One region of the Streptomyces sp. NPDC056580 genome, then DNA from elsewhere that is predicted to be linked to it. Evidence: riboswitches for the same ligand, from Rfam matches in the RefSeq annotation. Region 1 holds a riboswitch; each other region holds the start of a gene.
What was found. A riboswitch is a leader RNA that binds a small molecule or an ion and turns the genes downstream of it on or off. The one in region 1 is predicted to bind cyclic di-AMP.

Region 1 (4,201 bases):
CGCAGCGTGTGCGTGCCGGAGACCAGTTCGGTCAGCTTGGACTGCGGGTCGGCGGAGGAGCCGCCGCCGTCGCCCCGGGCCGCCCCGGACATCAGTCCGCTCTCCAGGCCGCCGAGGTCCGGCAGACCGAGGTCGGTGCTGACCTTCACCGTGCCGGAGAGCTGCTGCACGTCCGATTTGGCGATCTTGTCGATGAGCTGCTGCGCGGTGATCTTCGGCAGATCGGGGTCACCGGAGTCGGCGAGCGCCGGAACCAGCCCGATCGTGGCCGCCGCCACCCCCACCACCGCGACCGGGACCACGTACCGGGCGGCCTTGCGGCGTCCGGTGGGCAGGTCCTCGTCACGCGCGGCGGCCGTTGCGTCGTCGGATTCGTACGGTGCCATCTGTGCCTTACCTCCGTCGTCGGCGGCGGCTGTCCCCACACTGGTCCACCTGAGCCGCCATTCTCACCCGAATCGGTGAGGATTGGTGATTTCCGTGGCTTCCATATGACCAAATCGGCCGTGAGGAGGCGTCAGACCACGGCACCAACTCCGTGTACGCCTGCGGTATGACACCCGAGGGCGGTGTCTCCCCCGACCCGTAGGGGTCGTGCGGGAGTCACCGCCCTCGGTCCGTGTACGGGGGGGCTCAGCCGGCCCGGTGCACCACCGCGTCGCACAGTTCGAGCAGCGCCGCCTTGGAGTCGCACTCCGGCAGCGGGGCCAGCGCGGAGCGCGCCTCCTCCGCGTAGCGGACGGTGTCGCGGCGGGCCTGCTCCAGCGCGGGGTGCGCGCGGAGCGCGGTCAGCGCCTCGTCGAGACGGGCGTCGTCGCCGAGGTCGGAGTCCAGCAGCTCGCACAGCGCGATGTCCTCGGGCAGCGCCAGGCGGGCGGCGCGCTCGCGCAGCCGGAGCACGGGCAGCGTCGGGATGCCCTCGCGCAGGTCGGTCCCCGGCGTCTTGCCGGACTCGTGCGAGTCGGAGGCGATGTCCAGGACGTCGTCCGCGAGCTGGAAGGCGACCCCGAGCCGCTCGCCGTACTGGGTCAGCACGTCGACGACCGTCTCGTCGGCGCCGGACATCATCGCGCCGAACCGGCAGGACACCGCCACCAGGGAGCCGGTCTTGCCGCCGAGCACGTCCAGGTAGTGCTCGACCGGGTCGCGTCCGTCCGAGGGGCCCGCGGTCTCCAGGATCTGCCCGGTGACCAGCCGCTCGAACGCGAGGGCCTGCACGCGGACCGCCTCGGGGCCGAGGTCGGCGAGGATCTGGGAGGCGCGGGCGAACAGGAAGTCGCCGGTGAGGACGGCGACGGAGTTGCCCCAGCGCGTGTTCGCGCTGTCCACCCCGCGCCGCACGGACGCCTCGTCCATGACGTCGTCGTGGTACAGCGTGGCCAGGTGGGTCAGCTCCACGACCACGGCCGACGGCACGACGCCGGGCGCGTACGGGTCGCCGAACTGCGCCGCGAGCATCACCAGGAGCGGCCGGAACCGCTTCCCGCCGGCCCGTACGAGGTGCTGCGCGGCCTCCGTGATGAACGGGACCTCGCTCTTGGTGGCCTCGAGCAAGCCTTCCTCGACAGCCGTCAATCCGGCCTGGACATCGGCTTCCAGAGCCTGGTCCCGCACGCTCAGCCCGAACGGCCCGACGACGGTCACGAGGGGTCTCCTGTCTGCTGGTGTCTGCTGGCGATTACGCGGTTTGTCGATAGGTCGCTGCCCTCACTCAAGTCAGCGTATCCGGTCCTGTTTCGATCACCGAGGGCGGCCACCGGTCCGGCAGGGACGGCACAGGACCACGGTCGGCACATCGCCGACCATCCACTAATACGGACATTTAGTTCCTTAATACTCCTTTTGGAACGTAGGCAAATCAGCCACGGGGCATCCGGCGGGGCACACCAGCCCGATCCATTGCCACGGTCAAATCCCCTATGTCGGATTTGGAATACTTCGCTATTTCGTGAGTTGGGTCACGCCCCGCGACGGGCCCGTCCGGCCCGGCCGGCAGCCGGTCCGCCCTTGCACGGACGGCCAGTTGAGCATTGGCAGTCGCAAAGGATCAAGCACTCAAAACGGAACAGAACAAGGTCAACTTGGCTTTTACGTGAATCCAACACTTGTTCCGGACATGTGCTCTCGCATACGTTCCCGGCCAGTCGAGCGGAACGCCGAATCCTGCCGCCGCTCGACACCACCCATCGACGAACTCATTCGTACGGCAGGAGCGGGGGACCCAGGTAAGTTCGCCGGACCGGACGACGCGTGTCGTCACCGGAACGGCAAGGGGTGAAGCCGTGCCGCGCAGAGCGGCACGGCCGGGCACCTCCCCGCCCGAACCCGACAGCTCACCTCGCAGGCGACGGAGAGGAACTTCCATGCCTGCTGCCGCTCAGAACCGCCGCTTCCGCACCGGTCGCCTCGCCCGCAAGCTCGCCGTGCTCGGCACCGGCGCCGCCTTGCTCGCCCTTCCGGTCGTCGGCGCCACCAGCGCCTCCGCGGCCGACTCCACCAGCTCGTCCGGCACCACCGTCGCCGGGTACCCGAACAACCTCGACGGGTGGATCCGCGAGTCCCTCGCGATCATGGCGGAGAAGCACATCCCGGGCACCTACAACGGCATCCACCGCAACATCATCCGCGAGTCCTCGGGCAACCCGCGCGCCATCAACCTGTGGGACTCCAACGCGGCCAAGGGCATCCCGTCCAAGGGTCTGCTCCAGGTCATCGACCCGACCTTCAACAGCTACCACGTGGCCGGAACGTCCTTCGACATCTACGACCCGGTCGCGAACATCACCGCCGCCTGCAACTACGCGGCCGCTCGCTACGGCTCGATCGACAACGTCTTCGGCGCCTACTGACCGGCCCCCGCGGCGGGGCGCCCGCCGCGGTCCCGGTCAGTGGGCCGGGAACAGTCCTTCGAGGACGACGGCGACGCCGTCGTCCTCGTTGGACGTAGTGACCTCGTCCGCGACCGCCTTGAGTTCGGGATGGGCGTTGGCCATGGCGACCCCGCGGCCGGCCCAGTCGAACATGGGGATGTCGTTGGGCATGTCCCCGAAGGCCAGCGCCCGGCCGGCGGCGATCCCCAGACGGTCGGCGGCCAGCGCGAGCCCCGTCGCCTTGGTGACCCCGCACGGCTGGAGCTCCACCGTGCCCGGCCCCGACATGGTGACCGTGGCCAGCGAGCCCACCGCCGCACGCGCGGTCGCCGCCAACTCGTCGTCCGACAGCCTGTGGTGGCGCAGCAGCACCTTGCTGATGGGCTCGCGCCACAGGTCGTCGCGCCGGCCGACCCGCACGGCGGGCAGGGTCGGGTGGGGCATCAGATACCCGGGTTCGATCAGGGTGAGCCCGTCCACGCCGTCCTGGTCGACGGCCGCGAAGACCTGCCCCACCTCGGCCTCGATCTTGCCGAGCGCGGTCTCCGCCAGTTCCCGGTCCAGCCGCACCGACCACAGCAGGCGGCCGGAGCCGGCGTCGTAGACCTGCGCCCCCTGCCCGCACACCGCGAGCCCCGTGCAGCCCAGGGCGGCCAGCAGCGGCCGTACCCGGGGAGCCGGCCGGCCCGTCACCACCAGGTGCCGGGCGCCGGCCCGCGCCACCCGCTCCAGAGCGGCGAGCGACCGGTCGGAGACGGTGTCGTCGCCGCGCAGCAGCGTCCCGTCCAGATCGGTGGCGATCAGTGCGTATGCGGGGGGTGCGGCCATGATCAGAGAATACGGACCGCGGCGCCCCGCCGACTCATCTGGATCTTCCCGGACTTGGGCCCGCGGCCGCGGTCCGGCGCCCCCCGACCCGCCTCGGGAGGCGCGCCCACCCCGTCCCCGGCCCCGCACCGCTCCGCCCACCCCTGTCCGGCTACCGGCCCTCACCCCGTCCGCGTCCTCTTTCCGGACATCGGCCGGACAACCCTGTCGGCACTGCCCAAGACATGGGTCCCGGCCGTAACGTGTGGCGCGATCACATGGAACGCATCGCCATGCATGGCCCGGATGAGAGTGAGGCAGCACCCCATGCCCCCCTTCGACGTCCCCGAGGGCGACCCCTTCGGCCCGCACAACCTTCCCTACGGTGTGTTCTCGCCCTCCGGCAGCACGGAGCGCAGGGTCGGCGTCCGGCTCGGTGACCACGTCCTCGACGCGGGCGCCGCGGCCGCCGCGCTCGGTTCGCCGTACGTCTCCCTGCTCGCGCAGGCCACCCTCAACCCGCT
Region 2 (4,201 bases), on a different contig from region 1:
TACCTCCTCTTTGTATACGGCGCCCGTGTTAATGCCGTGGGCCCGACATGTTTACGGCATGTTGCGAAGTCCTCACACGGTCCGGGCCGGCCCCGCCCCCGGAAAAACGCAGCCGGTGCGCGGCCGTCGTCCGCTCGGTGTGCAGGGCCGTGATCGCACGCGCGCGTTCGCCGTCGCCGCGCGCCACCGCGTCCGCGATCGCGCCGTGCTCGGCCCACAGGTCCACCGGGCTCGGCGGGGCCGCCACCGCGTACATCCAGGCGATCTTGTGCCGCAACTGCGTCAGCGCCGACGTCAGCGAGGGGCTGCCCGAGGCCTGGGCGAGCGTCTCGTGGAACCAGCCGCCCAGCGCGCGCAGATCCTCGCTGTTGCCCCGCCTGGCCCGCTCCTGACCCAGCTTGACCAGGCCGCGCAGCACCTTCAGATGGGCCTCGGTGCGCCGCTGGGCGGCCCGGGAGGCGCCGAGCGGCTCCAGCAGCACGCGCATCTCCAGCAGGTCGGCGGCCTCCTGCTCGGTCGGCTCGGCCACGCACGCGCCGGCGTGCCTGCGCGTCACCACGAAGCCCTCCGCCTCCAGGGTGCGCAGGGCCTCGCGGACGGGGACGCGCGAGACGCCGTAACGGCGGGCCAGGACTTCCTCGGTGAGCCGGCCGCCGCGCTCGTGGACACCGGCGACGATGTCGTCCCGGATCGCGGTGCACACCGTGTGCGCCGGAATACGCATGACCGACCTCCGCCTTCAATCCCCGTGAAACGCCGACGATGGACGTGTTGACCTGTGACTCTATTCCAATGCCGTGGAATTTCCGACGGCGGGCCGGAATCCATGCCTGTTTTTTGGACAGCGGGTCCGGTGGGCACCGGGGAAAACGGCGAAAGCCCCGGCTCGGCGAGCCGGGGCTTTCGGTTGCGTGCGGCGAGATGTCAGACGTGCACGCCGTGCTTGCGGAGATAGGCGACGGGGTCCACGTCGGAGCCGTACTCGGGGGTGGTGCGCGCCTCGAAGTGCAGGTGCGGGCCGGTGACGTTGCCGGTCGCGCCGGACAGGGCGATCTGCTGGCCGGGGATCACCTTCTGGCCCACCGTGACGCCGATGGACGACAGGTGGCCGTACTGGGTGTACATGCCGTCGGCCATCCGGATCACGATCTGGTTGCCGTACGCCCCGCCCCAGCCGGTGGAGACGACGGTGCCGGCGCCGACCGCGTGCACCGAGGTGCCGCTGGCGGCGTGGAAGTCGATGCCCGTGTGCGAGCCGGACGACCACAGGGAGCTGCTGGCCTGGTAGGCCGTGGAGACGTACGAGTGCACGATCGGGGCGACGAACGCGTTCAGGCGCTTGCGCTCGGCCTCACGGGCGGCGCGGGCTGCGGCCGCGCGCTCCTTCTTCGCCTCCTCGACGGCCGCCTTGGCGGCGGCCTCCTCGGCCGCCTTCTGCTCGGCGGCCCGGGTCTGGGCGGCGGCCTGCTCGTCGATCTGCGCGGCGACCTCGTCGCTGACGGTGATGACCGGGGTGAGGCCGCTCTGCTCGACCGGCTTCTCCGCGGCGAACGCCGGGGAGGCGGCGAGGGTGCCGATGACACCGGTGGTGGTGAGGGCGGCGACACCCGCCGCCTGAGCGGTGGTGCGCTTGACGCGGCCGGGCTTGCGGTGCTTCCCGGAGGCGCACATGAACGCCATGAAGTGGCTGGTCCTTTCCTTCCCTCTCGCCTACCGGGTTAGCTGACGGGTTCGGAGCAGGAAGGTCTCCTACGGACCCCCTCGCTCGCGCGCGGGCGTCCGATTCACCCCAGGGATCACGATGGGTCCCCGGCTCCCCTGGCTCGCGCCGTACGGGGACTCGGCGATGGCTGTCCGGTGCCGCGGGTGCGGCGCACTGCCTGACGGACAGCCCGGAAGACGCTAAGCGGCCCGGTCTCCGGCGCCCAAACGAATCCGGGCTTTTGTAGCGCATCCCACAGGGCAGACAGGCAACCTCCGCCTCAATTCGGACATTGGAACAAAGGCGGCTCACCCGTTTCGGGAAGGGCCGCGTACGCGAAGGGGACCTGACGGCCCGTCGGCCGCCGGGTCCCCCGCGCGCGTGTGACCGTCCGGCCCTACTCGGCGGCGACGACGGTGACTTCGCCGATGCCGAGCGCCCGCACGGGCTCCTTGATCTGCGACGCGTCACCGACGAGGACGGTCACCAGGCCGTCCACCGGGAAGGCGCTGACGACCGCCGCGGTGGCCTCCACCGTGCCGGTGGCCGCGAGCTGCTGATACAGCGTCGCCTGGAAGTCGTCGGGCAGGTGCTGCTCGACCTGGTCGGCCAGGGTGCTCGCGACGGCCGCCGCGGTCTCGTACTTCAGCGGCGCCACGCCGACCAGGTTCTGCACGGCGACGTCCCGCTCGGCGTCGGTCAGGCCCTCGGCCGCGAGGGTGCGCAGTACCTTCCACAGGTCGTCGAGCGCCGGACCGGTGTTCGGGGTGTCCACGGAGCCGCTGATGGCGAGCATCGCGGCGCCGGTGCCGTCCGGGGCGGACCGCAGGACCTGCCCGAAGGCGCGCACGCCGTAGGTGTAGCCCTTCTCCTCGCGCAGGACGCGGTCCAGCCGGGAGGTGAGCGTGCCGCCGAGGCAGTAGGTGCCGAGCACCTGGGCGGGCCACACCCGGTCGTGCCGGTCGGGGCCGATCCGGCCGATGAGCAGCTGCGTCTGGACGGCGCCGGGCCGGTCGACGATGACGACACGGCCGGTGTCGTCGGCGGTCACCGGCGGCACCGGACGCGGCTCGGCGGCGGTGCCGGACCATGCGCCCAGGGTGTCGGTGAGCAGGGCGTCCAGGTCGGTGCCGGTGAGGTCGCCGACCACGACGACGGTCGCCGTGGCGGGACGCACGTGCCGGTCGTAGAAGGCGCGCACCGCGGCCGCGTCGATCTTCTCGACCGTCTCCTCGGTGCCCTGGCGCGGCCGCGACATGCGCGCGGTGGCCGGGAACAGTTCCTTGGAGAGCTCCTTCGCGGCCCGGCGCGAGGGGTTGGCCAGCTCGTGCGGGATCTCGTCCAGCCGGTTGCGCACCAGGCGTTCGACCTCGCTCGCGGCGAACGCGGGGGCGCGCAGGGCGTCGGCGAGCAGGCCCAGGCCCTTGGCCAGGCGGGAGGCCGGCACCTCGAGGCTGAGCCGGACGCCGGGGTGGTCGGCGTGCGCGTCGAGCGTGGCTCCGGCCCGCTCCAGCTCGGCGGCGTACTCCTCGGCCGAGTGCTTGTCGGTGCCCTCGGAGAAGGCCCGCGCCATGATCGTGGCGACGCCGTCCAGACCGGCCGGCTCTGCGTCCAGGGGCGCGTCGAGCAGCACCTCGACGGCGACGACCTGCTGGCCGGGGCGTTGGCAGCGCAGCACGGTGAGGCCGTTGTCCAGCGTGTCGCGGTCGGGGGCCGGGAACGCCCAGGGCCTGGCCTCGCCCGGCTGCGGCTGGGGGTGGAAGTCCATCGGGGCGAGCTCGCTCACTTGGCCGTCTCCTCGTTGTCGTGTCGGCCCTCCACGGTCGCCTCCGCCTCCGGGTCCTCGGGGACGTCTGCGTCCTCGACGGTCTCCGGGGACTTGGGCTCGTACACGAGGACGGCGCGGTTGTCCGGGCGCAGGCGTGCCTTGGCGACCGCCTGCACCTGCTCGGGGGTCACCTCCAGGACGCGCTCGACGGCCGTCAGGGCGAGCTGCGGGTCGCCGAACAGTACGGCGAACCGGCACAGTTCGTCGGCGCGGCCGGCGACCGTGCCCAGCCGGTCCAGCCACTCGCGCTCGAGCTGGGCCTGGGCGCGCTCCATCTCCTCGGGCGTGGGGCCCTCCTCGGCGAACCGGGCCAGCTCCTCGTCGATCGCGGCCTCGATCACCGGCACCTCGACGTCGCCGGAGGTCTTCACGTCCAGCCAGCCGAGCGAGGGCGCGCCGGCCAGCCGCAGCAGGCCGAAGCCGGCCGCGACGGCCGTACGGTCGCGGCGCACCAGCCGGTTGTAGAGCCGGGAGGACTCGCCGCCGCCGAGGACGGTCAGGGCCAGGTCCGCCGCGTCCGCCTCGCGGGTGCCGTCGTGCGGGAGCCGGTAGGCGGCCATCAGGGCGCGCGCCGGGACCTCCTCCTCGACGACCTCGCGCAGCTGGCCGCCGATGACCTCCGGCAGCGAGCCGTCGCGGGGCGCGGGCTTGCCGTCGTGGCCGGGGATGGA
Region 3 (4,201 bases), on a different contig from region 1:
ACCGGGGTGCTGGCGGCCGCCGGCGTGGACGTCGTCCTGCTGCCCGAGTACGAGGGTCAGGCCAAGGCGCCGAACGCCCATCTGCTGCCCTGAGCGGCGCCGCGCGGAAACGTGTGCGCGGACCACCCCGAACATGGCGTATGCTTGAGACACAACGACGCGGGGTGGAGCAGCTCGGTAGCTCGCTGGGCTCATAACCCAGAGGTCGCAGGTTCAAATCCTGTCCCCGCTACTGAAGGCCCAGGGCCGGGATCCAGTTCATGGATCCCGGCCCTGGGTGTTTTCCGCCGTGCTCCCGGCCGGGGCCGGAAAGGCCGCCTCACGAGTCGAGTGGCGTACGTCACAGCAGGTCATCCGCTCGGGCCACAGCAGTCGCCCGCCTCCCCTGGCCCCGCCACGCTGGTCGTACGTCGAGGACACGGGAGACCAGCAGTGCGCCCTGGTGAGGTGGAGGAGAATCCGTGCGCCAGGGCGGGGAGCCGGTCCCCCGGCGACCCCGCTCCGCACCCGGACCCCGGCACCGGCCGTACGCCCCGCCCGTCCGAGCGGGCCCGCCGCGCCGGCCCGCGCACCCTGCCGCGTGCCCTCTCCCCCCTGCTCATAGCCGGCGGCCTGCTGTACGACCTGCTCACCCCGCGCGCCTTCACCGCCGTGCCCTTCTTCACGGCCGCCCCGCTGGTCGCCGCGCCCCTGGCCTCGCTGCGCACCACGCTCCTCACCGGGCTGGCCGCGCTGGCCGCCACCTGCGTGATGCACGCCCGCTTCGGTCCGGGTCTGGGCGTCGACACCGTCACCCAGATGGTCACCGTGGCGACGGTCGCCCTGCTGGCCGCCGTCATCAACCGTGTCGTACGCCTCGGCGACCGGCGGCTCGCCTCCGTCCGGGAGATCGCCGAGGCCGCCCAGCGGGCCGTGCTGCCCGAGCCCGCCGCCCGCATCGCCGGCTTCGACATCGCGGCCCGCTACGAGGCGGCGCAGGAGGGGGCGTTCATCGGCGGCGACCTGTACGCGGTGCAGGACGGCCCGTACGGCGTGCGGCTGGTCGTCGGGGACGTGCGGGGCAAGGGCATCGGGGCGGTCGCCGCCGTCGCCGTGGTGCTCGGCGCGTTCCGGGAGGCCGCCGAGCAGGAGGCCACTCTGGAGGGGGTGGCCGGGCGGCTGGAGCGCGCCCTGGCCCGCGAGGGCGCCCGGCGCGACGGAGTCGAGGCCGCCGAGGGCTTCACCACCGCGGTCCTCGCCGAACTGCCGCCGGGGGAGGGGGTGGTGCGCATCGTCAACCGCGGCCATCCACCGCCCCTGCTGCTGCACGCCGACGGTACCCTGCGCGTCCTGGCCGCGGACGAACCCGCGCTGCCGCTCGGCATGGGCGACCTGGGCCGGTGGCCCGACCACGCGGCCCGGTACCGCTTCCCGGGCGGCGCCACCCTGCTGCTCCACACCGACGGCCTGTCCGAGGCCCGTGACGCCCACGGCCGGTTCTACGACCCGGTGCGCCGGCTCGCCGGGCGCCGCTTCCCCGACCCGCGCACACTGCTCGCCCGGCTCGCCGCGGAGGTCGGGCGGCACTCCGGGGGCGGCATGGCGGACGACATGGCGCTGCTGGCCGTCAGACGCCCCTGACGGAATGTGACCGAAAGTGATCGGACGACAGCCCTCCGCTTAGCGTCTGAGTCACCATCAAAAACGACGTGACTCATGGACGACGGTCAACTCGCCCGTTTTCCACCGGTCGTGCCGCCTACGTCCACCATGAAGCGCGTTAATGATCAAGCCGAACGGCTTGGAATCTCACAGGTGGGTCTATTAACGTTCGATAACGCAGCGCGGTCGTCCCAGCCGTCACAAGAGGCGGCTCCGTGCGCACGCGCCGAATCCCGCGAGGGAACCGGGGAACCACCACCTTGGGGTGAATCACGCGGATGCCACCGTGAACCGATCCGGTTCCCGGTACGTATACGCGCGTAGGAGACCTTCCTGCTCCGAACCCGTCAGCTAACCCGGTAGGCGGAGGAGGGAAAGGAGAACGCCCGCGTGGCGTCCAACCGGCCTGCCCCCGAGGCCCCGTTCGTGCCCGGCCAGCGTGACACCGAAACGTTCGGCTACGGCGGTTACCGCGCCGAAGAGGGCCCCTGGGAGGAGTGGAACCCCACCGAGGAGTCCATCCGCCCCGTACGCGGCCGGCACCGCGTCGCCAAGCAGCGCGGCGGCGGACTCGCCCGCAGCTCCACCGTCCTCGGCGTCGGCGTCATCGCGGCCGTCGGCGCGGGCGGCATGGCCAGCGCCCAGACCGGCAAGCCGCCGGTGTCCATCTCGATGCCGGACCTGCCCTCCGTCGGCTCCCTCTTCGACGACGGCCCCTCCGATGTGCCCAAGGCCACCGAGGCCTCGCTGAGCACGGTCGGCACCACCACCACCACCGCCGCCGGCGACCAGCAGGAAGCCTCCGACGCGGGCGAGACCCTGCGCAACCGGATCATGGCCCAGGCCGAGCAGCAGCAGAGCAGGGCCGACTCCAGGGCCGCTGCCGTCGCCGCGGCCGCCGCCGAGAAGCAGGCCGCCGAGGCGGCCGCCAAGGCGCAGAAGGAAGCCGCCGCCAAGGCCGCCGAGGCCAAGAAGGAGGCGGAGGCCGCGGCCGAGAAGAAGGCCGAGGAGGAGCGGCTGGCCGCGCTGGCCAAGCAGTACACGCTGCCGACCTCGTCGTACACGATCACCTCGACCTTCGGCCAGGCCGGCTCGATGTGGTCCTCCGGGTACCACACCGGCCTCGACTTCGCCGCGCCCACCGGCACCCTGATCAAGGCCATCCACAGCGGCACCGTCACCGAGGCGGGCTGGGCCGGTTCCTACGGCTACCGCACCATCCTCACCCTCGACGACGGCACCGAGCTCTGGTTCTGCCACCAGTCCTCGATCAGCGTCTCCGTCGGCCAGAAGGTCAGCACCGGCGACGTCATCGGCCGCGTCGGCGCCACCGGCAACGTCACCGGCCCGCACCTGCACCTCGAGGTCCACCCCGGCGGCGCCGCCACCGGCATCGACCCGATGGCGTGGCTTCGCGACAAGGGCCTCAACCCCTGAGCCCGGCCCGAGCCTCCTGACCCCGTCCGGCACCCCGAACCGCCTCCCCGGCGGCCCTGACTCCATCCCCCCGGCGTCAGGGCCGCCGGTCGCGTTCCGGCATCCGTCGCGCGGTTCCGGAATGAGCGGTACCGGATTGATCGTTGTAACAAGGCATGACTGTCCAACTGCGCAAACTCGGCTCCTCCGACCTCGAGGTCTTCCCGCTCGCCCTCGGCGGCAACGTCTTCGGCTGGACCGCCGACGAGAAGACCTCCTTCGACGTCCTCGACGCCTACACGGCGGCCGGCGGCAACTTCGTCGACACCGCCGACTCCTACTCGGCGTGGATCGAGGGCAACAAGGGCGGTGAGTCGGAGACCATCATCGGCAAGTGGGTCAAGGCCCGCGGCAACCGCTCCGACGTCGTCATCGCGACCAAGGTCAGCCAGCACCCGGAGTACCAGGGGCTGAGCGCGGCCAACATCAGGGCCGCCGCCGACGCCTCCCTGCGGCGCCTGGACACCGACTACATCGACCTCTACTACACGCACTTCGACAAGCCCGAGGTGCCGGTGGAGGAGATCGTCGGCGCCCTGGACGAGCTGGTGAAGGCGGGCAAGGTCCGCCAGATCGCCGCCTCCAACATCAGCCCGGAGCGGCTGCGGGCCTCCCTCGACTTCTCCGACCGGGAGGGCCTGGCCCGGTACGTCGCCCTCCAGCCCCACTACAACCTGGTCTCCCGCGACACCTACGAGGGGCCGCTGCAGGACCTCGCCGCCCGTGAGGGCCTCGCGGCGGTCCCGTACTTCTCGCTCGCCTCCGGCTTCCTGACCGGCAAGTACCGCCCCGGCACGACGGTCGACAGCGCCCGCGCCGGCTCGGCCGCCAAGCACCTGGAGTCCGAGCGCGGTCAGCGGGTGCTCACGGCCCTGGACGAGGTCGCCGCCGCCCACGACGTCCCGGTCGCCACGGTCGCCCTCGCCTGGCTGGCCGCCCAGCCGACGGTCACGGCTCCCATCGCCTCGGCCCGCACGGTGGAACAGCTCCCGGCGCTGCTGGGCGTGGCGGAGCTGCGGCTCTCTCAGCAGGAGCTGGACCGGCTGACCCAGGCCTCCGCCTGATCCACGGCCGGGGGCGGCGG

Region 2: another riboswitch for cyclic di-AMP. It lies ahead of ACFQ9Z_RS08475 (M23 family metallopeptidase); the one in region 1 lies ahead of ACFQ9Z_RS23790 (transglycosylase SLT domain-containing protein).
Region 3: another riboswitch for cyclic di-AMP. It lies ahead of ACFQ9Z_RS36505 (M23 family metallopeptidase); the one in region 1 lies ahead of ACFQ9Z_RS23790 (transglycosylase SLT domain-containing protein).

The regions. Positions count from the first base shown of each region.
Region 1 is NZ_JBHTVE010000010.1:234,867-239,067, forward strand. It holds gene ACFQ9Z_RS23780 (outer membrane lipoprotein carrier protein LolA) at 1-386, opposite strand, end outside; gene ACFQ9Z_RS23785 (polyprenyl synthetase family protein) at 634-1,644, opposite strand; cyclic di-AMP (ydaO/yuaA leader) riboswitch at 2,178-2,362, shown strand; gene ACFQ9Z_RS23790 (transglycosylase SLT domain-containing protein) at 2,364-2,849, shown strand; gene ACFQ9Z_RS23795 (HAD family hydrolase) at 2,886-3,698, opposite strand; gene fahA (fumarylacetoacetase) at 4,005-4,201, shown strand, end outside.
Region 2 is NZ_JBHTVE010000003.1:451,240-455,440, forward strand. It holds gene ACFQ9Z_RS08470 (GntR family transcriptional regulator) at 29-724, opposite strand; gene ACFQ9Z_RS08475 (M23 family metallopeptidase) at 925-1,680, opposite strand; cyclic di-AMP (ydaO/yuaA leader) riboswitch at 1,693-1,856, opposite strand; gene ACFQ9Z_RS08480 (M16 family metallopeptidase) at 2,100-3,488, opposite strand; gene ACFQ9Z_RS08485 (M16 family metallopeptidase) at 3,485-4,201, opposite strand, start outside.
Region 3 is NZ_JBHTVE010000025.1:39,485-43,685, forward strand. It holds gene ACFQ9Z_RS36490 (dihydrofolate reductase family protein) at 1-93, shown strand, start outside; tRNA gene ACFQ9Z_RS36495 (tRNA-Met) at 159-232, shown strand; gene ACFQ9Z_RS36500 (PP2C family protein-serine/threonine phosphatase) at 448-1,620, shown strand; cyclic di-AMP (ydaO/yuaA leader) riboswitch at 1,856-2,022, shown strand; gene ACFQ9Z_RS36505 (M23 family metallopeptidase) at 2,032-3,078, shown strand; gene ACFQ9Z_RS36510 (aldo/keto reductase) at 3,234-4,181, shown strand.